DNA from 2 places in the Kocuria nitroreducens genome. Region 2 is predicted to be linked to the other one. Evidence: riboswitches for the same ligand, from Rfam matches in the RefSeq annotation. Region 2 holds a riboswitch; the other holds the start of a gene.
What was found. A riboswitch is a leader RNA that binds a small molecule or an ion and turns the genes downstream of it on or off. The one in region 2 is predicted to bind cyclic di-AMP.

Region 1 (15,706 bases), on a different contig from region 2:
GTGACGGAGATCACTTCTGTGTGACGGCCGTCCGGGCCGTCCACGAGCGGCCCCTTGGACAAGGTGTGGTCGAACGCACCTACCACCGGAGGCGACGCCAAGCCGCGCTCGAGAGATTGACCCCCATAGAGTACGAGACCACATGACCGAACCAGCCCTTCAGACTGCCTGACCCAACGTCACCTGTCGGTGCATCGGTCCCCCATTCATGGGCAAACAGTGGCTCGGGAACCACCCGTCGACCGGAGCCGACAACTCCTTCGCCCGGCACTTGGTGCAGCTGACGGTGAAGAGCATCCGATAGCCGTCCGGCGGCAGTGGGAAGCGCTGCGGCGGGAACCTTTTGCACCCGCTGTACCGCCACCTCGCCCCGAATCGAAGCAGAGCCTTTGACGGTGCACTGCTGACCTGCCGGGGTGAAGCGCGCACCCCAGAAACGTCCGCGAAGAACGCCGACCCACGCCGGGCAATCACCACGAACACAACTCTTTCTTTTTGTGAATTCTTAGCTGGACCATGAGACGTACTAAAGGAATCGTCCTTTCCGCCCCGAGCGGCCAGGATCGCTCACGTCGACGATCAAAGATTCGGTGAAGCCTTCCCGGCAAACTGTCACGCCATAACACGGGTGTCTCCACCGGAAACTCCGCTCCATCGCAGGGGCGTGCTCGCCCGTCGACATGACGTGGACAGAGCCCCGGGTCAAGACCACTTTCGTCTCGAGCTGAGCCTCCCTGGGGATCTCCATCGGTGCTCCTCAACTAGCTACCCCGCCTGGGTACGGAGGCGACCCGCCGGGCCGGCACTGAAGCCGAGACACGCCCGTGATCAAAACGTGACTTTCCCGTTACTTTTCGATTAGTGTTCTATCTGTGCTGATCGCCCAACCGATCAGCATCCCCGTGCACATCGCCGAATTCTGCCGGTGCCCGGGGCCCCCCAGAACACATCGCTCGGCAGAAGCGGGGGAACCATGAATGGTCCCTCCCCCGGGACCTAGGGGTTAAGTCGTCAGGGCCCCCACCCTGCGACCGGGTGTCTCCCACCCGCATCCGACAGCTCACCTCGCAGGCAAGAGGGAGGACATCGCTCATGCCCATCTTCCAGTCCCGCACGCCCCGCCACCGCGCCCAGAGCTCGTTCCGCCTCGGGCGCACCGCGACCCTGGCGGTCACGGCTGGCGCCTTGGCGCTCAGCAGCGTGGCCCCGGCCCAGGCCGCCCCCGCCGCAGCCCCCCAGCAGCTCCTCAGCACCCAGGCCCAGTCCGGCAAGGCCGCGACCATCGCCGTCGCCGCCAAGAACCAGCTCGGCGTGGGCCAGGACTGCACCGCCCTGGCCACCAAGGCCCTGCGCGCGGCCGGGGTCAACCACCACGGGTGGCCGACCTCCTACCTGAAGCTCGGCACCCGTGTCTCCGCCGCCCAGGCCCAGCCCGGCGACCTGGTCTACTACGCCAACGGCGGCATGGGCTTCGCCCACATCGCGGTGTACATCGGCGGCGGCAAGGCCGTCCACGGCGGCTGGAACGGCAACCAGACGGTCATCCAGTCGGTCAACATCGGCTCCGGTCCCGTCTACATCCGCGTGCGCTGACTCCACGCGCTTGAGCTGGGTGTGCGGTTCCCGGCCGTCCCGACGGGAACCGCACACCCGACTCTCACATGAGTTCCCTGCACCGCTGGCTGTTGAGCCCCTCCCCGGAAGGGCCTCACTGATCGACGGAGCTGAACCGGTGGCCATTCTGTCTGCAGATTTGGGGAAATCTTCCTAAGCGCCGGAGGATGAGCCGCTGGTCCGCACGGGAATCCTGTCCGACGGTAGAAACTAGTCACCAGAGGAGAGGAGGAGCGATGTCCCAGGACACTGACATGAACCGGTCCAGCCTGCGCACCCTGCTGCTGCACCGGTCGCTGGTCCCCAAGTTGAACGAGGAGCCTCTGTCCTCCTGGACGCCGCAGATCCTCCAGAACCTCGAGTGACTCAGCAGCCCGTGCACAAGGTCCCGCCGAACGCGATGCGCGAGGCCGTGCTCAACGGACTGATCCACCGCGACTGGAACCGATCCGAACCGACCGATGTCCGGTGGATCGAGCATGACAGCACGCTCGTGGTGCGCAACCCTGGTGGCTTCACCGGGGGCATCACTGCGGACAACGTTCTCAGCAACCGCCACGCGCGCTATCCGGCCCTTGCAGGCCTTTTCCGCGCCATGGGGTTGGTGGAGAAACAGGGACTCGGGGTCGACCGCATGTACCAAGCGATGATCTCGCTGGGGCACCGACAACCCATCATCGTCGAAGAGGCCGGGGACCGCGTCACGTGCACCTTCGTTGGCGGGCCTCCTGTACGCCCCGTCATGGAGCTGGTGGGCAGGATCCGGCCCACGGCACGGCAGAAGGACTACCGGATCGCGATCATCGTCGACGCCCTGCTGCACCGCCCCTCCCTCACCCTGCGGGACGTCGCCGACGCCCTGCAATCGGACGTCGCCTCCGCGGAAGTGGCACTTCAGGCCGCGACCCAGTCGACGGTCGACGGGGAAGCGCTCATCCGGACCTACAAGGACGTGTGGGTCTTCGGCCAATCCTCGTGGCGGCTCATTGCTGCTCGCCGCGCATCCACGTCCGGTCCAGAGGTCCTGCCTCATGCTTCGACGGATTCCCACCGGTTGCGCGCCGTGGTGGACGCCTGGCTCGGCGTGCATCCCGCCATCACCAGCGGCGACCTGACGGAACTGACCGGCGTCGCCCGCGGAACCGCACAACGGGCCCTGCAGGATCTCGAGGGGACCGGTCTGCGGAAGATGGGGGGTGGCCGTTCCACACGCTACGAACCTGTCCCGTGATCTCGTCGACTCGCTGGAACGGGCCTTGGATCGGACGACCACGATGCAGGAGGGTCTGCGCCAAAGCCTGCACCAGCCCCAGCGCGTCGTCGAAGCCGCACGTCGGCCGCGAGCGAGTTGAGCAGAGACGCAGACATTCAATGTCTGCATCTCTAGGGAACGATGATTCCAGGTCTTCGCGGGGCAGCCTCCGCCCCTGAGGGCGGAGCGTCCGCTTCCCTGCAGTTCTTCGCCGCATTCACGCCGTCATCGGCCCGCCCCCAGACGCGCGTCGACCGGATGAGGTTGCTGGACGCCGCGGCGCAGGACGCGCTCGAGACAGCTGTTCAGCCACGTGGTGCGCAGTCGCCCCGTCAACTGCTGAACCTCCGGATACCCACGTCGAGGAGGAGATGGGGAGTCTTCTGCACCTCGTCGAGGATGAGGAAGCCGTCCGGGTTCCGGTCACCGAAGGCACGGGGGTCTCTGCGCGACGCCGCACGTCGCGGTACGGTTGACCTCGGCTTCTGCCTTCGTGTTCTTGGCTTCACCACGCCTATCGGCGGAACCTCCGAGCACCCACATGCCGAGGAGGAGGGGGAAATGGACAACAGCCGTGAAGAAGAGATCGACCAGTGGATCGTCCAGGAGGGCATCAGAACTCATCGGCGCAGTCGGATCATTCCGTCCTCGACCAATCAGATCAGCCACACGCCTGTCGGTACCGGTCTGGACGCGATGGAGAAGGTGGCGTTCTACTTCGGGGACCGGCCCGAACTGCCCGTCGTCGAAATGGGACAGATCAAGGAGCACGAAGTCACCCTTTCCTTCGGTGAGGACGTGCACCTGGACGAACCCTTCTACCCAGTTTCCGAGGAGTACAAAGACCACTGGGCCATCGCCCACGCCGATGCGCTCGCGTTGTCGACCGGCACCGTCTACGGGCAGCAGACCGCAGCACTGACCGCCATCGGAAACTCGATGGCCGGGGCCAAAGTGCTGATGAACACCAACCGCTGGGAAGTGCTCGGCTCTGTCGGCCTGGCCCATTTCACGACCGCCATCATGGTTGGTCAGGTCATGGAGCAGGCCACAGAGCCGTGGGCCAGGAACCAGCACATCTGGCTGGTCGGCTACCGGGAGCTGGGTCCCAAGCTGGTCAGCTTCCTCGCCCCGTACCACGATGAATTCCGTTTCCACCTCATCGAATCCATCGAGCAGATCACCCCGGAGGACCTGCACGGAACCTCAGCCACCATCTACGTCATGGGATCCGGCCCTGCCACCATCAAGGCTTACGACCGTGTTCGATCCGAGAACGTGGGGCTGATGACCGACACTGTCGTCACCGAGCAGGCGATGTTCATCTCCGAGGACGAGGACGGCGGGGCAACCATCGTCAATGCCGGCCCAAACGGATTGAAGATCTGGCCCCATCTCGTCGGAGAAGAAGACGGTCTCTACGCAGCGATGGAGATCACGTGGCAGAAGCGCCGGCAGGAAGCCGAATCCGCCGCTGAAGCTGTCGAGAACCTCACTGTGCGCGACTTCCTCTCCGCAGACGACGCCGACAGTACGGCTGGGTCGACGAGCATCAGCGTGGAGGACCTCGAAGCCATGATGGATCGGGAAAGCGTGATTCCCGATCACGAGAGTAGCCTGGTGGAGAACGGGACATCGGTGGCGCCCATCCCGGCACCGGAGCCCGCAACTCCGGCCCCACCTGCTCAGGAGCAGGCGCCCAGATTCACCCTCGCGCTGCTGGGCAAGCCGCAGATCTACAGTGCGGACGGTGCCAGAGCGGGCGGTAAGCCCGCCGAGACTGTGGCCTATCTGCACCTCAACGATTCAGCCGCAGATGCCATCAGAACGAGCAGAGCCCTCTGGCCGGACGCGGAAACCGAGGGTCACGCCGCACGCACACGACGGACACGCACAGCAAAGAAGATCAAGGACACGTTGCCGGAGATCTTCCGCAATGAGGGCGAGTGGAGGATCGGCCGGCTTGACACCGACATCGAATGGATCGTGGCCACCTTGACCGGGAGCAGTGATCCTCAGCAGAAGGTCGACGCCTGCAAGCTGGTGGACGCGCCCTTGCGGACCTGTGCGGAATGGGCAGACCAGCACCGGTCCCGCATAGCCGACGATCTTCGCCACGTCCTGTACGACGTCGAGAACCGGGCGCTCGCATCCGACCAGTACGACATCGCCGAGGCAGCGCGGCAGGCATCGGACAGGTTGCAGTGAAAAAAGGAATGTCGCGCAATGACGGATAGAAGCAACCCCTTCAAGAGAAAAAGGCCCACAACGGGTTCGTCCACCATGGATGCGCGTCGTGGACCGAGGCAGGGGCGGGGGGCGCGGAGCACGACCGGCGACGGAACCGTGATCCAGTCCGGCGCCTCGGCCGCGGGGAAGTGGTTGGTCTATGGCCTCATCGTCCTCATGGGCCTGGGCTCACTGTGCGGTTTCCTGGCCTTCACCCGGCCCGCCCCCGCAGCGCCACCGGTTGCCGAACCTGGCGTGAGCACCCAGCAACAAGAGGCCGGCGCTTTTGCGCAGGCTTATCTGTCAGCTTGGTTGACGGCCACCAGCGATGACCACGCCGCACTCGACGAGTACAGCCCGGAAGCCGGGGCGGGCGTCCAGGGCCGGAGCCCCATCAGCTACCGCGACCTGACCGTGGCGAGCGTGGAGGATGCGCCGGGGGACGTGACGACCGTGATCGTCTCCGCCTCCATCGAGACCACCGAGGACGAGGACGGGGAGGAAGTGACCTCCTGGACGCCATACTGGTACCAGGTCGCCGTGCAGGCTGACGGAGACACGCTGGCTCCGGTCGGACTGCCGGCGCCGGTCTCGATGCCCGCCATGGGGTCCTCCCCCGATCTCGGATATCCCGGCCGCGTGGTGAACAGGGACTTGCGGGCCACGGTGGAAGACTTCATGACGGCATACCTCACCGGCCAGGGCGATGTGACCCGCGTCGTCTCCCCGGAATCCACCATTACCGCGATCACCCCCGCCTACTGGACCCGGGCCACGGTGGAAGCCCTGACCTCGACCAAGGAGATTGCAGACTCCGACCCGGCTGATGGTCGGACGGTCGAACTGCTGGTCAACGTTGATCTCACCCGTGATGGGACCACCAAGCCCGCCCAGTACGTGCTGGGCATGACCGTCCGGGACGGGCGCTGGGAAGTCCAGTCGCTCAACTCCGCACCGGCACTGAGCAACTGACACACCGACAACGACCCCCGAGGAGCACCCCCGTGTTTACTTCCGCCGCCACCGTGCACGTTGCCCAGGCCACCGCCTCAATCCAGGCCACCGGTATTTTCGACTGGATCAATGACAAGACCACTCAGACCCAGACAGCCATCCAGGGAATACTGATCGTGCTCGGGTTGCTCGTGGCCATCATCATCTCCTGGCGGGGCAAGAACGTGGGGTCGGTCATCATGGGTGTCGTCATCGGCGGTCTCATCGCCGCGCTGCCCGCCCTGATCGTGTTCTTCGCCGGAGCGGCCCAGCAGGAGACCGCGGCCACGGGGACCAGCGCTGCCGCCGGTCAGGTGGCTGCCTACGCTCAGGCCGCTGTCCTGGCCAGGGCCTGAGAGCTGCACGGGAGACGACCTCATGAGAAACCAGGACCACGTGCAGACCGGGAAGTTCTACACCGCGGCGCGCAAGTTCCAGCAGCTCATCGGTGTGACCCCCACGGGGGAGGCGATCCCCGGGGGACCCTACACCGTGACGCAGTTCGTCGTCGGGATCATGGTCCTGGTGACCGGATTCATCACCCGTCCGATCTGGAGTCAGGGGACGATCGCCGATGTTCTGTACATCGCCGCCGCGGCCATCGGCATCACCTACGGGGTGGGCAAGCTGCCTCGCTCGCGCCGGTCGATCATCAATCTCCTCAACTGCTGCATCACCCTGATGTCGCGGCCGCGAACAGGCAAGTACCGCGGCCGGGCAATTCCCAGCTCCTACTCGAGAACCACGGCAAGACCGGCGAACCGGATCCCGTCCGACGACGCCCCGGTCGAGGATGCGACACGGGACGAGCAGATTGCGCCGACAGTCCAGCAGACGCCGATCAACTGCGGGTTGGATCGGCTGACGGCCGATATGACCACCGCGCGCTGAAGAATCGCAAGGAGCCCTCTCATGGCCGACACCATCCGCCAGCCGATCCGCTGGATGCGCGAGAACGTCTTCGTCACCCGCGACGGCGTGGCCTACGGGATCTGGCAGCTGGACGGGCAGGCCTACGGACTGGGCACCATCGCACAGAAGGAGTCCGTGCGCGCCAAGCACCAGGACCTCTTCCAGGCGCTGACCGGAGAGGTGATGCTGCTCGGGCTCGTCACCAGCAGCTCTCCCGACGCCCTGATGGGGAAGATGCTCCAGGACGTCGAGCGCCCCTCCCAGCAGTGGTTGGAGGAGTGCAGCCTGACCTACCAGGACCTGTCCGAGAACCCGTCGGGTGAGCGGCTGTACTTCCTCATCACCCCGCTCTCCTACAAGACCCCGAACGAGCTGTGGAGCAACTTCCGCCGCTCCTTCGACCTGACCGTCTCGGAGATCGCCCGCCTTCCGATCCGACCGCCGGCGGAGCGGGCCTTCACCACTTGGAAGACCCGGATGTCCCAGATCGAGAAGAACATCCCGGCCACCTTCCACCCGCAGCGAGTCGGCATCACAGCGGTCCGGTGGATCACCGACCACCTGGTGACCCGTGGTGCGGACGTGAATCTGACCTACGAGCACAAGACCGTGGCGGAGGTCGGGGAGTGGATCAACCCTTCGAGCTGCCTCCCGGACCCGCTTCTGGACGAAGGCGGGCTGAGCGACATGCCCGACGAGAAGCTGCCCCAGACCAAGCTGTTCAAGCGGCGTTTCCTCAAGATCGAGACCGGTGACACCGAACCCTCCTACCAGCAGTTCTCCATCATGGGGCTCACGCCCCAGGCAGGATTCGTCTTCCCCGGCGCCGAGTTCATCAACTTCGCCGCCTCGATCTCCCACGACATCGACTTCGCCCTGCGACTGGTCATCACTCCGGCCGACAGGGTCACGGCCAAGAACCGCAGGGCGGAGCACAATCTCAAGGACCAGTACCGGCAACGCCAGTCGGGAAGCGACTCCATCGTCGGCGGAAGCGGGGAGATCGACAAGTCGGCCCGGGCGCTCCAGGAATACGTCACCGATCTGAGCGCCACCGATCGTGAGGTCGAGGTCGCCGCGTCGATCATCTTCTCCTCCGCCGCCCCCGATGCGGAGATCGCCATGGACGAGATGAAGGACCTGCGCGACCTCTACACCTCCGACGAATGGACCCTCGACGTTCCGCTGGGAGGTCAGGAGAAGCTGTTCTGGGATTTCTGGCCCGGCTCGACGATCTCCTCCGTCTCCAACGAATTCGCGCAGATCACCACGGGCCGCAACTTTTCCATGGGCGTGCCGTTGACCAACGACCTGCTGGGCATGCCGCACGGTTTCCGGTTCGCCACCAACGTGACCACCGGGCGGTTCTCTCCGCTGCTGCTCAATCTGGCCGGCCTGGCGGAGAACGACATCTCCGGCAGCATGGGATTCCTCGGTGAGCTGGGGTCCGGCAAGTCCGTGGCGATGAAGACGGTGGCCAGCCACAGCATCGACCGCAACGCCCAGATGATCGCGGTCGATCACTCCGACAACCAGGAGTGGGCGGCACTGGCCCGGTCGCTGACCCACGCCAACGTCATCGACTTCATGCGGCCCGACTGGTCACTGGACCCCCTGCGGATCTACCGCCACCCCACGCTGCGGGTGCGCGAGACCCTGAACCTCCTGACCATGATGCTGGGTGTCTCGGTCAAGGACGACGAGGGCGTGGTGCTCAACGCCGAGCTGAAGAAGTTGCTGAACAAGGATCTCGAGATCGGGTCGCTGGGTCAGCTCAGGCACCACCTCGGTTCCGGTGCCGTCGACCAGGCCGACCGTCCGGTGGCCCGCCGGATCGCACGGCTGATGGACGTGTTCGCCGACATCGACTTCGGCGCGACCTTCTTCGACCCCGCGCTGCCGCCGATGGACTTCTCCGCTCAGGCCACGGTCTTCTGCACGCACGGAATGGCGCTGCCGAACACTGATGAGCTGAACAACGCCCAGGCGCGCAAGGAGATGAGCATCGACAAGACGATGGGGCGGTCCTCCTACGCCTACCTCGCCAGCGTCGGTCGGAACATCATGTACGCCGACGATTCCCAGGAGACCCTGTTCGCCGTGGACGAGTGCCACCACATGACCGGTTCCCCCGAAGGCACCGCCACCATCAGCGAGGCGCTGAAGACCGGGCGCAAGCACAAGGGAGCCGTGGTGCTGGGCACGCACTCGGCCTCCGAACTGGGCCCGCCACAGCTGCGCGGTCTGATTCCGCAGCGAGGTGTCTTCCGCACCCGTGACACCGAGATGGCCAAGCAGAACCTCATGTGGCTGGACCCCAGCTACGCCATCGAGGAATACGTGGACCTGGTGACGAGGGACCTGTCACCGATGGATTCGTCGGGCACGGTGCCCTTGCACCGCCGCGGTGAAGGCCTGTTCCGCGACCACCTCAATCGCATCGGCAAGATCAAGGTCCTGATACCCCAGGCTGAGAACCGCGCCAGGACGGTACTGACCAGTCCCCCCAGAGCACGGATCGAGGCGTAGACGTGAAGACGATGTCGAGCACCCCCGCCGAGGACGCCTTGTTGTACCTGTGGGTGTGGCTGAGCATCCACCGCAGGACCCGGGCGGCGCTGGCCGTGGTGTTCACCTGCCTCGTCTGCCAGATGATCAACACCCCTCCGGCCCTTGCCGCTGAGGACGATTCGGCGTCGCAGACCTCCATCGACACCTACTGGCTGCCCCTGGCCGACGTCACCGACACCCACGGCGTGCCCGTGGGCACGTACACCGAACTGCCCCTCGACTACGGCCAGACCATCTACGTCACCCGTCAGATCCGCGGAATCCTCATGCGCCTGGCCTGGATGATCTACACGCTGGTGGTCTACAGCATTCTCGCGCTGTGCGACTTCATCCTGTCGCTGGAGTGGGTGGACTGGATCCTCTCCCCGTTCGTCCTCCTGTCCAACACCGTGCAAGGACTGCTGACCCAGACGGGGATCGTGGGCCTGGGCATCTTCATCGCCGCCGTGGTGATCGCCTGGGGACTCATCCGGGGCAAGATGGGCGCGGCCATCGCCGAGATCGCTCTCGTCGCCCTGTTCGCCGGGCTCGTCTCCACCCCCATTGCCAACCCCAGCGAGCACATCAAGTCGTGGATCAGCACCTCCGCCGAGTACGGCACCGAAGCCGGGACGGCCACCGTGGCGGGCACCGAGGAGGGGGCTCCAGCCTCTGCCAGCCCGGTCTCCGGTCCGATCATCGACCTCACGGTGCGCCACCCTGCCCTGGTGCTCTCGTTCGGCTCCACTCTCGAAGGCGACGAGTGCGCCCGGATCTGGGACGACCAGGCCAGGTCCGGCGCTGATACAGAGGAGCTGCGCAAATCCGTGGTGGGCTGCAACGATGGGTTGGAAGCCGCCAACGAGACCGACAACTTCGTGGTGTTCGCGTTCCTGTTGATCTTCTGGATATCGACCGGTGGGCTCATGGCCCTGATCGTCGTCTTCCTGGCCTTCCTGCTCAAGGATGTCGTGCTGGCCGGACTCGGACTCATCAACACGGTGTTCCGGGCCCACCTGGCGGTGTTCCCGGGCGGCGGACGCCAAGCATTCATCAATGCCGGGCTGCAGCTGCTGGTCAACGTGTTCATGGTCGGGGCCTACATCTTCCTGATCAACCTCTACCTGTGGCTGGTCGGCAGGTTCACTGAGTCCTTCGGCGGAACCGCGATGATGATCGGCAACCTGATCTTCGGTTTCGTCCTGATCGCCATGGCCCTCACGTTCTGGAACCTCAAGCGGCAGGGCAAGTCGGTTGCCGAGAAGATCGCCCGTGCTCTGGGCAGTTCTCCGCTCAACCACGCCGCTCCGCTCCAGCCCTCCGGGTTCTCCCGCAGTGCCACACAGCTTGCCAGCTCCGGCAAGAAGGCCGCGGTCCAGCAGATCCGCCGCCGGTCCATGGGCAAGGGACTCCAGACGGCAGCCGTCTCAGCAGCAGCTCCCGCCACCGCGGGGGCCAGCGTCGTGGCCGCGCGCGCGGCGGCTGCCGGGTGGTTCGTCGCCGGCAGCCTCTACAACGCCCACGCCAATGCCGGCACCCGGCCCGGTTCCGGGGCGTCACCGCGCACCCACACGGCTCCGGTGCGTACCCCCAGGGGACTCGAGGCCGGCCCCACCGGCCACGAGCAGAGCGTGCGCGACGAGAACGGGGCGATCCCGATAGAGCACCAAGCTCCGCAGGACGCCTTCTCGAACTCGGAGACCGCAGAGCAGGAGCACAACGTCGCCCAAGCGCGGTCGTTGCGCACCCCCGAACTGGTGGAGCCCGCTGCTGGAGACCGGGTGCCGGTGACTGCCCGCGCACTTCCTGCTGACGGGTCCGGCGCCACAGCGGACACGTTCTCCTCCGAGGCCGCTCAGCACCCGGCCACGGAGCCCACACGGAAGCGCTCGACGATGCCGGCCGGCCAGTACGGCTCGGTGCGCGTGAACCGCAACGGCACCACCAACAACGTGCTGAGCGGGCAGCTCGTCAACTCCGTTCCCGAGGGAACCAAGGTCGTCCGCGTCTGGGACATCGAGGAATCCGCCCCGGCCCAGAACCGCCGCCGTCAGGCCGCGACGCACTCGGCCACGTACCAGGCGCAGGCTCGCTCACGGGCCAACCGTGCAGCAGAAAGGGGTGGCATCCGATGACGGCGAAGAGGACGGCATGGGCGGCGTTCCTCGTGGCCGCGGCACTGATCGTGGCCGTGCACTTCCTCAGAACACCGCTCCCGGCTCCGGACGCTGCGGCGGAGCAGCAGCAGTCGGAAATCGCCCGGAGCCCGCAGAGTGGCGTTGAGGGCTCCAGCGGCCCCACGTCGGGCTCCGAGGTGGACAGGTCCAACGGATTCGCTCAGCCCTCCCCGGACCACGCGCAGGCCCCGGAAACGGCAGGAGCCCGGCAGTTCGAGCGGCAGACCATCGCGCCCCCGGCCGTCCCGGAACCGGACGAGAACGACCCGGCCGCAGTGGCCGAGGCATTCTTGACGGTCTACAACACCCGCAGCGCCGAGACGGACACGAGCTGGCGGGAGACTGTTCCGCAGTGGTTGACCCCGGACCTCGCCCAGCAGCTTCCCACCGTCAGCAACGGAGCGCTGGAGGGCAAGGCCCCCACCGCAGTCAGTGCCGTTGCCATCAAGGGCAACGTCGAGGACTGGGGTTCTGACACGCCCCTGCGCTGGGCCCACCATGCCGACGTCACCGTGGACACCCAGGACAACGGGACATACGTGCTGACGTTCCGTGTGCGCTCGCAGCTCACCGACCAGGGCTGGCTGATCAACGCCGTCCCCCTCGACAGCTGGCACCGAAGCGAAGAATAGCGCGCCATGACCACCGAGAAGTCCCGAGCACAGGACAATGGGAAGTCGCTGTGGAAGCCCCTGATCGCCATCCTCGTCATCGGCTTCTTCCTCGTCGGAAGCCTGATCGTCGTGGTGACGTTTGTGGTCAGCTCGATCGGGTACAGCAACAATTCGCAGAGCTGTGAATCAGGATCACCGGTCACCCAGGCCATCGGTGCCGTTGACGACGGGCTCGAAGTGCCCGAGGAATTCCACGACGAGCAGCTCCGGAACGCCAAGATCATCGACAGGACGGCCGCCGCCCTCGGCCTGTCCGGACAGGCATCAAGAATCGCCATCATCGCGGCGATGGGGGAATCCAGCCTGATCAACATTGACTTCGGTGACGAAGGCCAGGGGGTGACGAACCCCGACGGCTCTGCCACCACGAGCAAGGGGCTTTTCCAGCAGCAGACGAGCCAGGGGTGGGGCACCGCCGATCAGGTCACCGATCCCGAGCACGCGACCAAGAGCTTCCTGCTCGGCCCTCGGCACGACGGCGCTTCCCGCGGTCTTGTCACCGTCTCCGGGTGGGAGACCGGAGAGATCACCCAGGTCATCCACCGAGTACAGGGAAACTCCAACTCGAACCACTACGCCGACAGCTACGGCCCGGCAGAGAAGATCATCCGAGAGGCCGGCATCGACGTCACCCGCTCGGCCGACGAGGGGGACCAAGAGGACTGGCGCAGAACGGAAGCCCGCTCCCCGGCGCTTTCCGCGGTCACCGGCAGCACCCATGGATCTGTCGCCGACCTCGACGGGTGCTCGTCCCACGGCGGTGCTGGAGCCGGGGTGCCCGGCAGGTCAGCAGACGGCAAGAACACCTATCCGTGGGACCAATCCACTCCAGCGCCCGGAATCTACACCGCGGACCCGGTCAGATTCTTCTACGGTGAGTGCACCAGCTATGCCGCCTGGAAGGTGAACGAGCTGATGGGCGGCAGTCCCACCGACATCATTTTCGACAACAACTACGGTGGTCACACGAAAGGCAACGGCGGGGAATGGAAATCAGCGTGGGAAGCATCGGGCTGGACGGTCTCCAACGTTCCTCAGGTTGATTCCGTGGCGTGGTGGGGACCCCACGGCGGTGCCGGCGTCGGCGCGGCCGGTCACGTCGGCTGGGTCGACGAAATCACGGAGGACGGCAAAGTGATCATCTCCGAGTACAACAATTCCTACTACGCGCCCCCGGGCCACAAGTACAGCCGCCGCTCCGTCGCCATCGACCCTGACCAGGTCGGCGCCTACCTCTATGTGCCGGAGAAGTAGCCAGGACCCCACTCCCGATGCCGCGAGGACTTCGACAACCCCCACCGGCCCCGGACCCCTCGAAAGCCGAGCTCGGCATCAGCCCCACCACCGCCCTGTGCTGCATCCTGATCGTCGCCGGCCGGTCACCCGTATCGAGACACTCCTTCAGCAGCACTGCGCCAAGAATCTGGATCCTCTGCGGGCGTATTGACGATTGTAAAGGGACAGGATCGGGTACAGGCCATCATGTGGTCCGTGCCCGTTCAGCCGCCGATGATCCAGGAGTTCCCGTGGAAGCGGCAGCAGTGACCCAGTGGATGTTCGTCAGCGAGTGCCCCGTCCCGAACGACGTCGCCGGACTCATGGTTCCCGGCGAACAGCCCGCGGCCGCCCACAAGACCTTCCGCGACAGCGCGGTCTTCACGACCACGCGGCTGATCGTCCGTGACGCCCAGGGCATGACCGGCCGGAAGGTCGAGGTGTACTCGCCGCCTCCCTGACGGACGTCATCCTCGGCTCACCCTTCCCAGTCTGATATATGAGTCGTATACTCGATCTGGATCCGCCGGAAGGTCGATCGCCAACTCGATGAGGAGTGGAACAGCATGCGGGAACTTGCGCACCGGCTCGAACGGCTGGGCACCGAAACCGCCTTCAGCGTCGCCCAGGCCGCGGCCGCCTGGAAGGCGGGAGGGAACCGCGTGTACCCCTTCCACCTCGGCGACATCAACATCCCGACGGCCCCCCACATCGTCGAGGCGATGAACCGGGCCATCGCCGACGGCTACACGGGCTACTGCCCCGGCCCCGGCATCCCGCAGCTGCGCGAGGCCCTCGCCGAGGACATCGGCTCGCGTCGTGGCATCGGCCTCGTCCCCGACAACATCGTCGTGATGACCGGCGGCAAGCCCGTCATCACGAAGTTCCTGCAGGCGGTCATGAACCCGGGCCAGGAGGTGCTCTACCCGAACCCCGGCTTCCCGATCTACGAGTCGCAGATCGAGTACCTCGGGGGCACGGCTGTGCCGTACCGCTACCTGCCCACCAGCGAGGGCTTCGCGATCGACCTCGACCAGGTGCGCGCGTCGATCACCCCGAGCACGGTCGCGATCATCTACAACGACCTGCAGAACCCCATCTCGGCCGAGTCCACGGCGGCCGAGCGCGAGGCCATCGCGCAGCTCGCCCAGGAGCACGATCTCTGGGTGCTCTCCGACGAGGCCTACTTCGAGACGCGCTACGAGGGGGTCTCGAGCTCGATCGCGTCGCTGCCCGGCATGGCCGAGCGCACCGTCATCCTCTACACGTTCAGCAAGAAGTTCGCCATGACCGGCTCACGCCTGGGCTGCGCCGTCGCGCCGCTCGAGCTCGCCAAGGTGCTCAGCACGCTCAACACGAACGACGAGTCGTGCACCACGCACTACGTGCAGTGGGCCGGCATCGAAGCACTCCGCGGTCCCCAGGAACCCGTGCAGCAGACGCTCGACATCCTGCGCGGGCGCCGGGATGCCGCCTGTGAGCTCGTCAACGCCATTCCCGGCATGCACGTGGCCGTACCGCAGTCGACGTTCTACCTGTTCCCCGACGTCACCTCCGCCATGGAGCGCATGGGCTGCACGGCAGTCGGCGACTTCGCCACGGCGGCCCTGCAGCAGACCGGCGTCTCCTTCTGCACGCGTGAGCACTTCGGCCGGCGCCAGCCCGGGGAGGACCGGCAGTACATCCGGCTCGCCTACTCGGGCATCGACGTCGCCGACCTCCGCGACGGCCTCGGCCGCCTGCGCGCGTGGATCGAGGCGGCATGAGCCGGGTCGTCGTCACCGGGCGGGTGCCCGAGGCCGCGATCGAGAAGCTCCGCGCCGAGCACGAGGTCGCGGCCTGGCCCGGTCCGGAGTCGATCGACCGCGAGGAGCTCCTGCGCCGGGTCACCGGTGCCGATGCCATCGTGAGCCTGCTCACCGAACGCATCGATGCCGAGCTGCTCGACGCCGCCGGCCCGCAGCTGACAGTGGTCGCCAACGTCGCCGTCGGCTACGACAACATCGACGTGCCGGCCTGCACCGAGCGGG
Region 2 (15,706 bases):
GGCGTGGCCGTCCTCAAGGCGGGTGCCGCCACCGAGGTCGAGCTCAAGGAGCGCAAGCACCGCATCGAGGACGCCGTGCGCAACGCGAAGGCTGCCGTGGAGGAGGGCATCGTCGCCGGCGGCGGCGTGGCCCTGATCCAGGCCGGCCAGAAGGCGTTCGACAAGCTGCAGCTCACCGGCGACGAGGCCACCGGCGCGAACATCGTGAAGGTCGCCATCGACGCCCCGCTCAAGCAGATCGCGATCAACTCGGGCCTCGAGGCCGGCGTGGTCGTGGACAAGGTCCGCGGCCTGCCCCAGGGGCACGGCCTCAACGCCGCCACCGGCGAGTACGAGGACCTGATGGCCGCGGGCATCAACGACCCGGTCAAGGTCACCCGGTCCGCGCTGCAGAACGCGGCGTCCATCGCCGGGCTGTTCCTCACCACCGAGGCCGTCGTGGCCGACAAGCCGGAGCCCGCGGGTGCCGGCGCCGGCGCCGACGACGGCATGGGCGGCATGGGCGGCATGATGTGATCGACGGCTGACCCGTCGAGCGTGCCCAGCACGCATCCGGCGCGGGCCGGGCACCTCGGTGAGGTGCCCGGCCCGTCGTCGTCCCGGTGCGGCGGGGCCGGAAGTGGTGTTCAATCGTAAGCACCGGCTGACGGAGGAGGTGCCGTGGGCGTCGTCGTGTGGGACGCGGTCCCCGTTCAGGCCGCGCTCGTGCTGATCGCCTTCGCGCTCACGTCGCTGGTGGGTCTCGAACGGCGGCTGCGGCGCAAGAGCGCCGGACTGCGCACGCACGCCCTGGTCGGCACCGGGGCGGCGGTGTTCACCCTCGTGTCCGCCTACGGCTTCGGCGCCCTGCCCGGCATCGACGCCGGTCCCGATCCCTCCCGCGTGGCGGCCCAGATCATCACGGGCATCGGCTTCCTGGGCGCGGGCGTGATCTTCACGAACCGGGACGTGGTGCACGGTCTGACCACGGCCGCGAGCATCTGGCTCTCCGCCGCCATCGGCATGGCCTGCGGGGCCGGACTCGTGCCGCTCGCCGTCGTCGCCACGGGTCTGCACTTCGTCTCCGCGCTCGTGCTGACCCCGCTCTCCCACCGCCTGCCCGGACTGCTGGCCCCCCAGGGCCTCCGTTTGCGCTACGAGGACGGGCACGGCGTGCTGCGAGAGGTGCTCACGGTCGTCGACGAGCTGCAGCTGAGGGCCTCCGTGGTCTCGAGCCGGACGGTCGAGGTGCCCGGGGGCGCGGAGGTGGAGCTGCTGCTGCGGCTCGACGGCAAGACGGACCTGCGCACGGCGGCCGTGCAGCTGTCGAAGGTCACGGGAGTGCGCGACGTCGCCCAGCAGCAGCTCGAGCAGGAGCGCGGCGACTGAGGCCGTGGCGCACGGGGTCCGTGGCGCTCGGGATCCGGGCGCCGTGAAAAGATGAGTGCCATGACGATCACTGCTGCCGCCGACGGCTCCGCGCTGGGCAATCCCGGTCCCGCGGGATGGGCCTGGTACATCGACGACAACACCTGGCGGGCCGGTGGGTGGCCCCACGGCACCAACAACATGGGCGAGCTCAAGGCCGTCCTGGACCTGCTCGAGGCCACGGCCCACCGCCCCGACGAACCCCTGCGGGTGCTGTGCGACAGCCAGTACGTCATCAACTCGATCACCAAGTGGATGCCCGGCTGGAAGAAGAAGGGCTGGAAGAAGAGGGACGGCAAGCCCGTCCTCAACGTGGAGCTCATGAAGGCCCTGGACGCCGCGATGGCGGGCCGGGACGTGCACTTCGAGTGGGTCAAGGGCCATGCCGGCCACGAGCTCAACGAGGCGGCCGACTCCCGCGCCCGGGCCGTGGCCACGGCGTTCCAGACCGGGCGCCCCGCACCCGAGGGACCCGGCTTCGACGGCGCCGCCCGGCCCCCGGCTCCGGAGCCGGCGGCAGCCGGGCAGCCGGCGGCGGACCCGGATCCCGACGCGTTCGAGGACCGCCACGACCCCGACCTGCTGAGCGAGCTGCTCGCCCACGAGGAGGAGCTGGCCCGCGGCCGGACGGCGGGGGAGACCGTCCAGGCGCTCGAGCGGGACCTGCTGCGCGCGGAGGTCAGGGCGGACCGGGGCCGGCTGGGCCAGCTGCTGCACGAGGCCTTCGCCGAGGTCGGGGCCTCGGGGTCGTGGTGGTCCCGGGAGGACGTCCTCGACCGGCTGCCCCGCGAGCCGGGCCTCGGCGCGGTGGACGTGCACGTGCTCGAGGCCACCGAGCTCGGCCCCGCGGCTGTGCACCTCGTCTACCGGCTCACGGCGGGGGACCGCACGAGCCTGCGCAGCTCCCTGTGGGTCCGGGAGGATCCGCCCAACGAGCTGGGGCCCTGGCAGCTGCGCTTCCACCAGGGCACCTACGAGTCCTGACGGGCCCGCTCACACCTCGGGGGCGTCGTCGGCCGGCTCGATGCCCGGCACGCGGACGGTCATGGTCGCCCCGCCGCCGGGGGTCTCGGTGAGCCGCACGGTGCCGTCGTGCTGCTGGACGATCGCGGCCACGATCGACAGCCCCAGCCCCGTGCCGCCGGTCTCCCGCGTGCGGGAGGAGTCGGCCCGGTAGAAGCGCTCGAAGACGCGCTCCGCGTCCTCGCCGTGGATGCCCGGGCCGTGGTCTCGCACCTGCAGGACGGCGTTGAAGGAGTCGTCGACCGAGCGCTCCACGCCCACCGCGATCTCGATCGGAGTGCCCTCCGGGGTGTAGCGCAGGGCGTTGGTCACGAGGTTCGCCACGACCTGGCGGAGCCGGAACTCGTCGCCGTGCACCCACGCCGAGACCGGGCCCCCGCCCCGCAGGCCCTCGACCTCGATCCGCCGGTCGGGGGCGGAGGCGCGGGCGTCCCCCACCGCGTCGAACGCGAGGTGGAACAGGTCCACGTCGACGTTCTCGGCGGGCCGCCGCTCGTCGAGGCGCGCGAGCATCAGCAGGTCCTCCACGAGCTGCGTCATCCGCTTCGCCTCCGACTCGATCCGGGACATCGCCCCGGCCACGTCCTCGGGCTCCTGCAGGGCGCCGTGCCGGTAGAGCTCCGAGTAGCCCCGGATGGTCACCAGGGGGGTGCGCAGCTCGTGGGAGGCGTCGGCCACGAACCGCCGCAGCTTGGTCTCCGACCGGGTGCGGGCGTCGAAGGCGTCCTCGATGTGGCCGAGCATCGTGTTGAGGGACGCCGAGAGCTGGCCGATCTCCGTCTGCCGGTTGTAGCCCTCCATGCGCTGGGAGAGGTCGCCCTCCGCGATCCGGGCGGCGGTCTGCTCCACCCGGTGCAGCGGCTCGAACGCCCGGGTGACCAGGATCCAGCCGACCGCCATGGCCGCGAACAGGGTCGCCACGCCGAAGCTCAGCGTCAGGAGGGTCACCGCGCTGAGCATCTCGTTCATCTCGTCGAGCGGCTCGGCGACCGCCACCACGAGGTTCAGCCGTTCCGTCTCGGCCGCGACCACCCGCCACCGGCGGTCCGGGGCGCCCACCGAGCTCACGGTCGTCGGCTCGAAGGGGTTGTTCCGCACGTGCTCGAGGTCGACCTGCGAGAGGTCCGGCCGCTGCTCGAGCACGCCGTCCGGCGTGTACACCGCCTCGGCGAGCGTCTCGCCCTCGGCGTCGAGGAGGAACCCGGCGTGCGGCACCTGGACTCCCTGCGCGCCGCCCATGTCGGCCACCAGCACCGCGGACACCGTCTGGACGGAGTCCCGCAGGCCGCGGTCGATGTCGTTCAGGAGCGAGGTGCGCAGCACCGAGATCGCCACGAAGCTCGTCACCAGGATGGACAGCGCCAGGAGCAGGCCCGTGAGCACCATGAGCTGCGAGCGCAGCGAGGCCGAGCGCCACCGGGAGGACAGGGTGTGCATCCCGGGACCGGGTCAGTGGTTCTTGTGCTGGGACCGCAGGAGGTAGCCGACGCCGCGCTTGGTGTGGATCAGCGGGGGCAGCTCCGGGTCGTTGTCGATCTTCCGGCGCAGGTAGGAGATGTAGGACTCCACGATCGAGGCGTCCCCGTTGAAGTCGTACTCCCACACGTGGTCGAGGATCTGCGCCTTGGACAGGACCCGGTTCGGGTTGAGCATGAGGTAGCGCAGCAGCTTGAACTCGGTGGGGGACAGGTCGATCTCCCGCTCGCCCCGGAACACCTCGTGCGCGTCGTCGTCGAGGACGAGGTCGTCCACGCGCAGCCGGGAGTCGTCCTCCTCGGCGGGCTGCGTGCGGCGGAGCACCGCGCGGATGCGGGCGACGACCTCGTCGAGGCTGAAGGGCTTGGTGACGTAGTCGTCGCCGCCCACGGTCAGGCCCGTGACCTTGTCCTCGGTCTCGTCCTTGGCCGTCAGGAAGAGGATGGGGAAGTGCCGCCCGGACGCGCGCAGCTTGCGGGTCACCGAGAAGCCGTCCATGTCCGGCAGCATGACGTCGAGCACCGCGAGGTCCGGGTTCTCGGACTCCGCCTTGGCGAGGGCGTCACGGCCGTTGGCGGCGGTGACCACCTCGAAGCCGGCGAAGCGCAGGGACGTGGCCAGCAGCTCGAGGATGTTGGGCTCGTCGTCGACGACGAGCAGTTTCGCTTCGGGGTTGTCGTTCTTCACACCACCCATTTTCTCGGAACACCCTGAACGCCGGCTGAACGGCGCTCACCGATCCTCGGGGAGTTCGCCGGAGGTCTCGACGGCCGCGGCGTCGACGATCCGGTAGGCGTAGCCCTGCTCCGCGAGGAAGCGGCGGCGCTTGGCCGCGTAGTCGGCGTCCACGGTGTCGCGGGCCACCACGGTGTAGAACGTCGCCGGCCGGCCGTCGTGCTTGGGCCGCAGCAGCCGGCCCAGGCGCTGCGCCTCCTCCTGCCGCGAGCCGAAGGCCCCCGAGACCTGCACCGCGACCGAGGCCTCCGGCAGATCGACCGAGAAGTTCGCGACCTTGGACACCACGAGCACCGGCAGCTCCCCGGCCCGGAACGCGGCGAAGAGCTTCTCCCGCCTGGCCGTGCCGGTGCTGCCCTTGAGCACGGGGGCCTCGAGCAGCGCGCCCAGCTCGTCGAGCTGGTCCAGGAACTGACCGATCACGAGCACCGGCTCCCCGCGGTGGCGGGCCACGAGCCGGGCCACGACGTCGAGCTTGTGCGCCGAGGACGAGGCGAGGCGGTGCCGGTCGGCGTCCTCCGCGGAGGCGTAGGCCATCCGGTCCGCGAGGGGCAGCTCCACCCGGACCTCGACGCAGTCGGCGGGTGCGATGTGGCCCTGGGCCTCGATCTCCCGCCACGGCGCGTCGTAGCGCTTGGGGCCGATGAGGGAGAACACCTCGCCCTCGCGGTGGTCCTCACGCACCAGGGTGGCCGTGAGGCCCAGCCGGCGCCGCGCCTGCAGCTCGGCGGTCATCCGGAACACGGGGGCGGGCAGCAGGTGCACCTCGTCGTAGACGATCAGCCCCCAGTCGTGGCCGTCGAGCAGCTCCAGGTGGGGGTGGATCCCGCCGCGGCGCGCCGTCAGCACCTGGTAGGTGGCGATCGTCACGGGGCGGACCTCCTTGACCGCACCGGAGTACTCGCCGATCTCGTCCTCCGTCAGGGTGGTCCGGCGCAGCAGCTCGGCCTTCCACTGCCGCGCCGAGACCGTGCTTGTGACCAGGACGAGCGCCGTCGTCGAACTCGCGGCCATCACCCCGGCGCCCACCAGCGTCTTGCCGGCGCCGCAGGGCAGGACGACGACACCGCTGCCGCCCGCCCAGAAGTTCTCCACCGCGTGGCGCTGGTACGGGCGCAGGGCCCAGGCCTCGCCCGTGAGGGGATCCGTCTCCGTCAGGGCGACGGGGTGGGGCGTGCCGTCCACGTAGCCGGCCCGGTCCTCCGCCGGCCACCCCACGGCGAGGAGCAGCTGCTTGAGCTGGCCGCGGGCGCTCGCGTGCACCACGGTGGTGACGCCGTCGATGCGGGGCCCGAGCAGCGGGGCGATCTTGCGGTGCCGGGCGATCTCCTCCAGGACCGGGGCGTCGTGGCTGCGCAGCACGAGCCCGTGCACCGGGTCCTTCTCGAGCACCAGGCGGCCGTAGCGGGACATCGTCTCATCGATGTCCAGGAGCAGGGCGTGGGGGACCGGGAAGCGGGAGCGGGTGAGGAGCACGTCGAGCACCTGCTCGGCGTCCAGCCCGGCCGCCCGAGCGTTCCACAGCCCCAGCGGGGTGATGCGGTAGGTGTGCACGTGCTCCGGGGCGCGCTCGAGCTCGGCGAAGGCGGCGAGCTCCCGCCGGGCGTCGTCGGCGTCCTCGTGGTCGAGCTCGAGCAGCACGGTCCGGTCGCTCTGGACGATCAGGGGTCCCACGGGGCGGCTCCTCCGCTGTCGGTCGGGTCGTCGGTCTGGTGATTGGGCAGGCGCCGCGCACGGTCCGGGCCGGTGAGCCGGTCCACCAGGTCCTGGATCTCCTCCGCGGAGGGGACGGGCAGGCGCGGGGCGGGGACCTCGAGCAGCAGGGCCGGGCTGCCGGCGGTCGCCGACGGGGAGGTGTCCGAGGGGGCGACGTCGAGCGCCGGCTCCGTGCCCGTGGCCCGGACGGCGGCCGCGAGCTCCCGGAGCACGCCGTCCCGGCCGGCCGGTCCCCGGCGCCGGTCCGGGACCTCCTCGCCGGGGTCGACCACGAGCACGCCGGGGGCGGGCCGCCGCAGCCGGCGCCCCGCGAGGTCCGGGGAGCCGGCGAGCGCCTCCAGCAGCTCCTCCTCGCCGGTGAGCACCCAGTCCGCCCGGGTGATCCGGATCCGCCCGTGCCCCCGGCCGGCCTCCTCGACCAGGTAGGCCAGGGCCTGCGGCACCGGGCCCCGGCTGTGCTCCTCGAGCCACGCCAGGATCGAGGGCGGGCTCCAGCCGGCGTCGAGTGCCCGGTGCAGGGAGCGCTCGCTGAAACGGTGCCGCGGGACCGGCCCGTGGCCCTCCGGCTCCGCCATCCGGTCGAGGGTCCGGGCCACGTCCGGCGCGAGGTAGCCGGTGGCCGTCGCTGTGAGGTCGCTCTGCAGCAGCACCGTCCGCGAGGGTGCGGGCAACCACCCGGCCACGGAGCGGACGGCGTCCACGGACCGGTCCTCCACGAGGGCCCGGCCGGGCTCCGTGAGGGCGCCGGCGCCCACCAGGCCGAGCTCGGCGGCCTCCGTCAGCATTCCCGCACCCCACCGGTCCAGGGCCCGGGCCAGGCGCGGGCGCCGCCAGCGGGCGAGAGTCAGGACGTCCTCCGGCTCGTGGCCTCCCGGCGCGCGCTCGGCGAGCTCGGCGTGGGCGGCCAGCAGTGCCCGGCGCACCGCCGGGGCCTCCGGGGCGTGCGTGCCGCGGGTGAGGACCCCGACGACCGTGCCGTCCGCGAGGGGCAGGCCCGCCGCGGAGGGCACGACGTCGGAGGCCAGCCACGACCGCACCACGTGCCACCACTGGTCGGTGCGCTCGGCGTCCTCGAAGGGTGCCGGTGCCGGGCGCCAGGCCGAGGTGTCCGGGTCCAGCCGCACGAGCCCGGCCAGCTCGCCGAGACCGAGCAGGCGGACGAGCTCGGCGTGCTCGATCCCCAGGGCAGAGCGCAGCCTGCGCAGCTCGCGCACGCCGATCCCGCCGGCCCGCAGGGTGGCCAGCGGCCGTGCCCGCAGCTCGGCGCGCAGGGCCGCGGCCCGGCGCAGGAGCTGCTCGACCGCGGCCGCGGCGGCGTTGTCCCGCAACCGGTCGGGCACGCGCGCGGCCGGCCGGACCGGCGGCTCCGGGGAGGTCGCGGCCCAGGGATCGGCACCGCGCAGGAGCAGGCCGACCTCCCGGGGGAGCTCCACGTGACGGGAGTCCACGGGGAGGAGGACGCCTTGGGCCAGGATCCAGTCGACGGGCCGGGAGTCCGGGTCGGCGGCCGGGTCGACACGGCGCAGGGCGTCGGGCAGAGCCCCCACGGGACGGGAGCGGAACCGCTCGAGGACCTCCCGCGCCCGGGCCGGCCACAGCGCGAGCTCCTCGGCGGTGCGGGGCCCGGCCCCGGCACCTGGCGCGGCCGGTGCCTCGTCGCGCAGGCGTGCGGCGAGGGCGGCGAGCACCGGCCGCGGGCGGCCGAGGCCCGCCGGATAGCGGCCGAGGGCCTCCGCCAGCCCCGGCACGAGACGCAGCGCGTCGCCGTCCCGGTGGACGAGGCCCAGCCGGTGCAGCCGGTCCCAGGGCGGGCCGGTCAGCAGCCGCGCGGCGGGTCCGTCCGGCGGGCCCAGGACCACGGCGCGCTCGATGGCGTCCAGCTCGGGCCGGGACAGGGTGTCGAGGGCCCGGCGCAGACCCACCCGGGACAGCAGCGCCTCGGCCAGGTCCTCGACGGACTCCGTGCCCGGGCGTGCGGCGTCGGGCCGGGCGGCGAGCAGCTCGCCCAGCTCGGCGGGGGAGCGGGGCGCGAGATCCCGGAGCAGCCCGTCCGGGAGCACGGGTCAGGCCCGGCGGCGGCGCAGCAGGGAGCGCACCAGGACCGCGCAGAAGAGCAGGAAGGCCACGGGGAACGCGAACCACGGAACGACTGTGAGCCCGTCCCAGGGGTCCGCGCCGGCGGCCTTGAGCACGAGCAGCAGGGCGAGGCACACGGCGCACAGCAGGCCGAGCGCGACCGCGGAGACGCCGAGGACGTCGATCCCGGGACGTCGGGCTGTGCGGTTCGCGGGCGCGGCCGCGCGGTCGTGGGAAGCAGGCATGGCTCCAGAGTACCGAGCGGAGCGGTGTGCCGGGGACCGCGCCCCGGCGGTCCCCGCCCGCGGAGCAGGGCTAGAATGGGAGGTTCCACAGGGTGGCCCGGCGGCAGTGACCGACGGGCCACCCCTCCACGAACACGAGGACGAGGGAGACAGCGTGCCCACCGGCAAGGTCAAGTGGTTCGATGCGAAGAAGGGCTTCGGGTTCCTGGCGGCCGACGACGGCCAGGAAGTGTTCCTGCCCTCCTCGGCGTTGCCTTCCGGCGCCACCACGGTGAAGCCGGGCACGCGGATGGAGTTCGGGGTGGCCCAGGGGCGGCGCGGCGCGCAGGCGCTCTCCGCCCGGATCCTCGACCGGACCCCGTCGGTCGCGAAGAACGTCCGGAAGCCCGCCGACGAGATGGCGGTGATCACGGAGGACCTCATCAAGCTCCTGGACGAGATGTCCAACGGGCTGCACCGGGGCCGCTACCCGGACTCCGCGCACGGGAGGAAGATCGCCGCCATCCTGCGCACGGTGGCCGACAACCTGGACGTCTGAGGCCGCCGCGCCGTTGCACCCACCGATCCCGAGCACCCACCGCCGGCACCCGCCGGCACCCACCACGAGGGAGACCAGCAGTGACCGAGGAGACCGTCCAGGACGTGCCCGTCGAGGCCGTGCCCCTGGCACCCGAGCCGACGGCACCGGCGCCCCGCCGGCGGCGGACCCCGAAGCAGGACCCCCTGCTCGTGGCAGACGTGGCCACGGCCCGCGCCGGGGTGGAGCAGATCGCGGAGCCCTCGCAGATCGGTGCCGGCCACCGCGTGACGGTGGAGGAGGACCGGCTGGTCGTCCACCTCTTCGAGTGCACGCTGCCCGGGTACCGGGGCTGGAACTGGTTCGCGAGCCTGGCCCGGGCCCCGCGCAGCAAGGCGGTGACGGTCTGCGAGGTGGGCCTGCTGCCCGGGGAGGACGCCCTGCTGGCGCCCGAGTGGGTCCCGTGGTCCGCCCGCGTGAGCCCCGAGGAGAAGGCCCAGGAGGAGCAGGACCGGGCCGAGGACGAGGCCGGGGAGAACGCCGCTGCCGGCGGGACCGGGGTCCCCGGCGGCGAGCCGGCGCCCGGTGACCGCGCCGAGGGCGGGTCCGTCCCGCCGCGGGAGGGCGAGGGGTCCTGACCGCTCCGTCGGGGACCGCGAGGACGGACGAGGTCCCGGAGCCCGCGCGCGGCATGTTCCGGTCCTTCCGGTTCCGCAACTACCGGTTGTGGTTCCTGGGCGCGCTCGTGTCCAACATCGGGACGTGGATGCAGCGCACGGCCCAGTCGTGGCTGGTCTTCGACGAGCTCTCCGACCACGACGCCACTGCCATGGGCGTGGTGACGGCCCTGCAGTTCCTGCCCCAGCTCTTCCTCGCGCCCTGGGCCGGCGTGCTCGCGGACCGGCTCGACCGGCGGCGACTGCTGCTGTGGACGCAGACGTCCATGGCTGTGCTGGCGGCGGGGCTGGGGGCGCTGGTCCTGGCCGACGCGGCCACCCTGTGGCACGTCTACGGCTTCGCCCTCGCCCTGGGCGTCGTCTCCACGCTCGACGCCCCCGTGCGCCAGACCTTCGTCTCGGAGATGGTCGACGACGCCTACCTCTCCAACGCCGTGGCCCTGAACGCGACCTCGTTCAACACCGCCCGGATGATCGGGCCCGCCGTGGCCGGCGTGCTCGTGGCCTCGATCGGGTCGGGCTGGGTGTTCCTCCTCAACACGCTGACCTTCGGGGCCATGCTCGCCGCCGTCCTCGCCATCCGCACGGACGAGCTGCGCGGGATGCCCCGCTCCGGCCGGGGACGGGGCCAGATCCGGGAAGGACTGGCCTACGTCGGCAACCGCCCCGACATCGTGGCGGTGCTGGTCACCATCTTCCTCATCGGCACCTTCGGGTTGAACTTCGCGGTCTTCCTGGCCGCCATGGCCGGCCCCGAGTTCGGCCGGGGCTCGGAGACCTTCGGGCTGCTCAACTCGGTCCTCGCGGTCGGCACGGTGGCAGGGGCCCTGCTCTCGGCCCGGCGCCGCAGCGCCCGGCTGCGCTACGTCTACGGCGGCAGCGCCGTCTTCGCCCTGAGCTGTCTGGGCGCGGCGACGGCGCCCACCCTGCTCCTGTTCGCGCTGTGGCTGATCCCCTGCGGACTCTCCTCGCTGACCATCATGACCACCGCCAACGCGTACGTGCAGTCCACCACCTCGCCGGTGATGCGCGGACGCGTCATGAGCCTCTACATGGCCATCTTCATGGGCGGCACCCCGATCGGGGCGCCGGTCGTCGGCTGGATCACCGACGCCCTCGGCGCGCGCTGGGGCATGGGCGTCGCCGTGGCGGCGGGACTCGGCGGAGCCCTGGTGGGCTTCGTCGTCTGGCTCCGGCTGCGCGCGGAGCGTGCGGCGGCCGAGGACTGCGGCTAGTGCCCCGGCCGACCGCGGAGCTGCTCGACGACGTGGTCCACGCAGGCCAGCAGCCGGGCGACGTCGTCGGGCTCGATGGAGACGAACGTGGCGATCCGCAGCTGATTGCGCCCGAGCTTGCGGTAGGGATCGACGTCGACCACGCCGTGGGCGCGCAGGACCGCCGCGACACCGGCCGCGTCCACTCCGTCGTCGAAGTCCACCGTGGTGATCACGGTCGAGCGGTCCTCCGGACGGGCCACGAACGGGGTCGCGAAGGACGAGGCCTCCGCCCACGCGTAGACGAGGTCCGAGGAGTTCTTCGTGCGGGCCGCGGCCCACGCCATGCCGCCCTGGTCGTTGAGCCAGCGGACCTGCTCGTCGAGCAGCACGAGGGTGGTCAGAGCGGGGGTGTTGTAGGTCTGGTTCTTCCGGGAGTTCTGCAGCGCCGTGCTCAGCTGCAGGAAGTCCGGGATCCACCGCCCGGAGGCGCCGATCCGCTCGATCCGCTCGATCGCCGCGGGGGAGAACGCGCCCAGCCACAGGCCGCCGTCCGAGCCGAAGTTCTTCTGCGGGGAGAAGTAGTACACGTCCGTCGCGGCCACGTCCGCGGCCATCCCGCCGGCGGCCGAGGTCGCGTCCACCAGCACCAGCGCGTCGTCCGCGATCCCTGCGGGCCGGTGCACGGGGGCCGCCACTCCGGTGGAGGTCTCGTTCTGGGGCCACGCGTAGACGTCCACGCCCTCTTCCGCGCGGGCCTCCGGGCGCGCCCCGGGGGCGGACTCCACGACGGAGGAGGCCTCCAGGAACGGGGCCCCGCCGGTTGCCTGGGCGAACTTGGCGCCGAACTCCCCGAAGACCAGGTGCTGGGCCCGCCGCCCGACGAGCCCGAAGGCGGCGGCATCCCAGAACGCGGTGGCCCCGCCCAGGCCCAGGAGCACCTCGTGGCCGGCGGGGAGGCCGAAGAACTGCGCGAGGCCTTCGCGCACCGAGCCCACGAGCTCCTGCACCGGCGCCTGGCGGTGGGAGGTGCCGAGCAGGGCGGTCCCGGCCCGGGACACGGCCTCGACCTGCGCCGGGCGGATCTTCGAGGGACCGGCGCCGAACCGGCCGTCGGCGGGCAGCAGGTGCTGGGGGATGGTGACGTGTGCGGGCAACGGGCGCTCCCTCATGGGTGACGTGCGGCGGTGGCGGGTGACGTGCGGCGGGCGCGACCGCCGCGAAAGCGTGCTCGCGCCTTCCGCGCCTCGGCCCATTCTGCCCCACCCGCTGTGGCGGGCCTTGCGGGTGCCGCCCCCGACCGCACCGCAGCGGGGTTCGCCCACTAAACTCGGGGGGAAGACCGGTCCGGGCGGGGTCCCCGGGCCCGGACGGCCGGACGAAGGATGACTGAGGCATGAGCGAGCTGATCGACACCACGGAGATGTACCTGCGCACCGTCCTCGAGCTCGAGGAGGAGGGGATCACGCCGATGCGGGCGCGGATCGTCGAGCGCCTCGACCACTCCGGGCCCACGGTCTCGCAGACGGTGTCCCGGATGGAGCGGGACGGGCTGCTGACGGTGGGCCAGGACCGGTCGCTGCTGCTCACCCCGGCGGGCCGGCAGCGGGCGGTGCAGGTGATGCGCAAGCACCGGCTGGCGGAGCGGCTGCTCGCCGACGTCATCGGCCTGGACCTGGCCCAGGTGCACGACGAGGCGTGCCGGTGGGAGCACGTCATGAGCGAACAGGTCGAGCGGCGTCTCGTGGACCTGCTGCACAGCCCCCGGTACTCGCCGTACGGCACGCCCATCCCTGGTCTGGCCGCCCTCGGCGTCGAGGAGAGCCCCGTCGCGGCGCACCCCTCCCTGCTCGACGCCGCCCGACACGACCCCGACGGGCAGCACACCGTCGCGCTGCTGCCGGAGGTGGTCCAGGCGGACGCGGACCTCCTGGGCGTGCTGAGCGACGTGGGAGTGCTCACCGGGGCGGAGGTCAGGGCCCGGGTGGACGATCAGGTCGTGCGCATCGAGGTGGCGGCCACGGGACGTTCCGCGGAGATCGACCTGCGCACCGCCGCGGCCATCCGCGTCCTCGCCCCCTGAGAGCCCACCGGACGTCCCCGGAGTTCCGGGGGCGGCTCCGCAGAGGTCCGTGGGGCGGCCCCGGCGAGGCCCGTGGGGTGTCCTTTGGAGCGCGCCGGTGCGCAGCTCGCTCCGGGTGTGTGGACGTTCACAAGACACTTTCGGCCAGTTCCGCCCGGTCGGGGCGGCCGGGTCGGCGATGCCCTGGCGGGAAGCGGATTTCCGGGCCTCGTCAACGCACTGCACAGCGCGTCACACTCGGGAAGTCATATGCCGCAGGGAATCAATAGGGCGGTATTGATACATTGGGCGTTGCTCGACTGTTATCCGTCGTGATCAAAACGTGACACTTCCGTAATCAGTCATGTACTGTTCAACGCGTGCCGATCACTGGTCGGATCGGCGCCCTCGGAGCACATCGCCGAATTCTGCCGGTGCCCGTGGCCTCTACACAGAAACTGCTTGGCAGAAGCGGGGGAACCACTTTCGGTCCCGGTGATCCGGGTCCTTGGGGTTAAGTCGTCAGAGCGCGTGCGTTCTGCGACCGGGTGTCTCCCACCCGAATCCGACAGCTCACCTCGTAGGCAAAGGGAGGAACTCAACCATGTCGCTTTTCCAGCAGAACACTGCCCGCCACCGCGCTGAGAGCACCTCGCACGTCGTGCGCAACACCACCATCGCCGCCGCTGCCGGCGCCGCGATGATCGGCTCCGTCGCCCCGGCCCAGGCCTTCGCCCAGGCCCCCGTCGAGACCGGTGCGGCCTACTCGGCCCCGGCCTCCGCCTCGCTGGCCGCGTACTCCTCGTACACCTACCAGGCCCCGGTCGCCGCGCAGCCCGCGGCCCCCGCCTACGAGGCCCCGGCCCCCGCCTACGAGGCTCCGGCCCCGCAGCAGACCGCTGCCACCTCGAGCGTGACCCCGCAGTCCACCGCCGTCACTGCGATCGCCCCGTCCGCCGGCGGCGTCGTGGGCACCGCGATGTCGGCGCAGGGCGCGGGCTACGTCTACGGCGGCACCGCCTACGGCGCCTGGGACTGCTCCGGCTTCACCCAGTGGGTCTTCGCCCAGAACGGCATCGACCTGCCCCGCACCACCTGGTCCCAGTTCGCGGCAGGCACTCCCACCGCCAACCCGCAGCCCGGCGACCTCGTCTCCCAGAACGGCGGCGCGCACGTCGGCATCTACATCGGCGCCGGCAAGATGATCTCCGCCCTCAACCCGGCCCAGGGCACCCAGATCCACTCCGTCAACGCCATGCAGCTGGACGGCTACTACACCTTCTGATCCGGTCCGCCGCCCGCGACGACCCCGCTCGTCGCGGGCGGCCCCCGATCACCCCCCCCCGCACGCCGAGACCCGCTCTCCCGGTTCTCGGTGATGCCTGCTGTCCGCCCGGACGGCGCCCCCTCCTCCGCTCGCCCGGCCGTCGTTCCCGATCCCGGAACGCGCTCCTGCCGGACACCGGATCACCCCGAGCACGGCCCGGGGTGGTCTGTGCTGTCGTCCGCGCCCCTCCGGCAGGCCCGGCTCCGAAAGAAAGTCGTCTGAACTCCTCATGACTCGTGACCTGACCTCCTCGCACAGCATCGGCTCTCTCTTCTCCGGCAAGGCCCGCACCGTGGCCGCCGTGGCGGCCTTCTCCGGCCTGGCCCTCGCCACCACCGTCTCCGCGCAGACCGCTCCGGCCCAGGAGGCCTCCGCCGACGCCCCGCTGTCCGCCGTCGCCGCCGCCACCCCCACTGCGGCTCCCACGGTGTCCCTCGAGCCGGTCGCCCACGTGACCAAGGCCGAGACGCGGAGCGACCAGAAGGCCGACCAGAAGGCCGACGAGAAGGCCGACCGGAAGGCCGAGGCCCCGGTCGTCGCGGCGCCTGCCGTGGCCGCCCCGGCGGCCGTCGCCGCTCCCGCCCCGGTCTCCCCCGCTCCCGCGCCGAAGCCTGCCGTCCAGGTCGCTCAGGCCCCCACCCCGGTCGCCGCTCCCGCTCCGAAGCCAGCCCCCGCTCCGAAGCCCGTCCCCGCGCCGAAGCCCGCCGCCGCTCCTGCCCCGAAGCCTGTCGTGCAGGCCGCTCCGGCCACCCAGCGCACCGTGACCCCGCAGAGCTCGGCCTCGGGCAAGGGCGCGACCGTCTCCTCCGCCGCCATGGGCCAGCTCGGTGTGCGCCAGGACTGCACTGCGCTCGTCACGAACGCTCTGCGCGCCGCCGGCATCAACCACCACGGCTGGCCGGCCTCCTACCTGAGCCTCGGCACTCAGGTCTCCGCCGGCCAGGCGCAGCCCGGCGACCTCGTCTACTACGCCGACGGCGGCATGGGCGCGGCCCACATCGCGGTCTACATCGGCGGCGGCAAGGCCGTCCACGGCGGCTGGAACGGTGGCACCACCGCGATCTCCGGCGTCAACGTGGGCTCCGGCCCCGTCTTCGTCCGCGTGCGCTGACCGCACGCGAGAGCACCGCTTCGGGTGCGCGGTTCCTGGTCGGCCAGACGGGAACCGCGCACCCGCTGTCGTCCCGGCGTCCACCGCGCCGGCCACCCCGGGGCCCTGCCGGCGGACGAT

Region 1: it holds a riboswitch for cyclic di-AMP, as region 2 does, so the genes downstream of both, ACFYE1_RS13590 (NlpC/P60 family protein) here and ACFYE1_RS04890 (C40 family peptidase) in region 2, are expected to answer to the same signal.

The regions. Positions count from the first base shown of each region.
Region 1 covers NZ_JBHZTC010000020.1:3,753-19,458, forward strand. The annotation lists cyclic di-AMP (ydaO/yuaA leader) riboswitch at 901-1,087, shown strand; gene ACFYE1_RS13590 (NlpC/P60 family protein) at 1,093-1,593, shown strand; gene ACFYE1_RS13595 (hypothetical protein) at 1,851-1,979, shown strand; gene ACFYE1_RS13600 (DUF5635 domain-containing protein) at 1,976-2,845, shown strand; gene ACFYE1_RS13605 (hypothetical protein) at 3,428-5,074, shown strand; gene ACFYE1_RS13610 (conjugal transfer protein) at 5,213-6,067, shown strand; gene ACFYE1_RS13615 (hypothetical protein) at 6,100-6,444, shown strand; gene ACFYE1_RS13620 (hypothetical protein) at 6,467-6,979, shown strand; gene ACFYE1_RS13625 (ATP-binding protein) at 7,001-9,529, shown strand; gene ACFYE1_RS13630 (hypothetical protein) at 9,541-11,685, shown strand; gene ACFYE1_RS13635 (hypothetical protein) at 11,682-12,359, shown strand; gene ACFYE1_RS13640 (CHAP domain-containing protein) at 12,366-13,655, shown strand; gene ACFYE1_RS13645 (PH domain-containing protein) at 13,928-14,137, shown strand; gene ACFYE1_RS13650 (pyridoxal phosphate-dependent aminotransferase) at 14,243-15,442, shown strand; gene ACFYE1_RS13655 (2-hydroxyacid dehydrogenase) at 15,439-15,706, shown strand, end outside.
Region 2 covers NZ_JBHZTC010000005.1:148,179-163,884, reverse strand. The annotation lists gene groL (chaperonin GroEL) at 1-516, shown strand, start outside; gene ACFYE1_RS04950 (MgtC/SapB family protein) at 661-1,368, shown strand; gene ACFYE1_RS04945 (RNase H family protein) at 1,429-2,391, shown strand; gene ACFYE1_RS04940 (sensor histidine kinase) at 2,401-3,867, opposite strand; gene ACFYE1_RS04935 (response regulator transcription factor) at 3,880-4,602, opposite strand; gene ACFYE1_RS04930 (DNA repair helicase XPB) at 4,639-6,315, opposite strand; gene ACFYE1_RS04925 (helicase-associated domain-containing protein) at 6,303-8,417, opposite strand; gene ACFYE1_RS04920 (hypothetical protein) at 8,421-8,678, opposite strand; gene ACFYE1_RS04915 (cold-shock protein) at 8,833-9,216, shown strand; gene ACFYE1_RS04910 (DUF3027 domain-containing protein) at 9,297-9,833, shown strand; gene ACFYE1_RS04905 (MFS transporter) at 9,887-11,107, shown strand; gene serC (phosphoserine transaminase) at 11,104-12,258, opposite strand; gene ACFYE1_RS04895 (metal-dependent transcriptional regulator) at 12,483-13,169, shown strand; cyclic di-AMP (ydaO/yuaA leader) riboswitch at 13,598-13,747, shown strand; gene ACFYE1_RS04890 (C40 family peptidase) at 13,753-14,433, shown strand; gene ACFYE1_RS04885 (NlpC/P60 family protein) at 14,705-15,586, shown strand.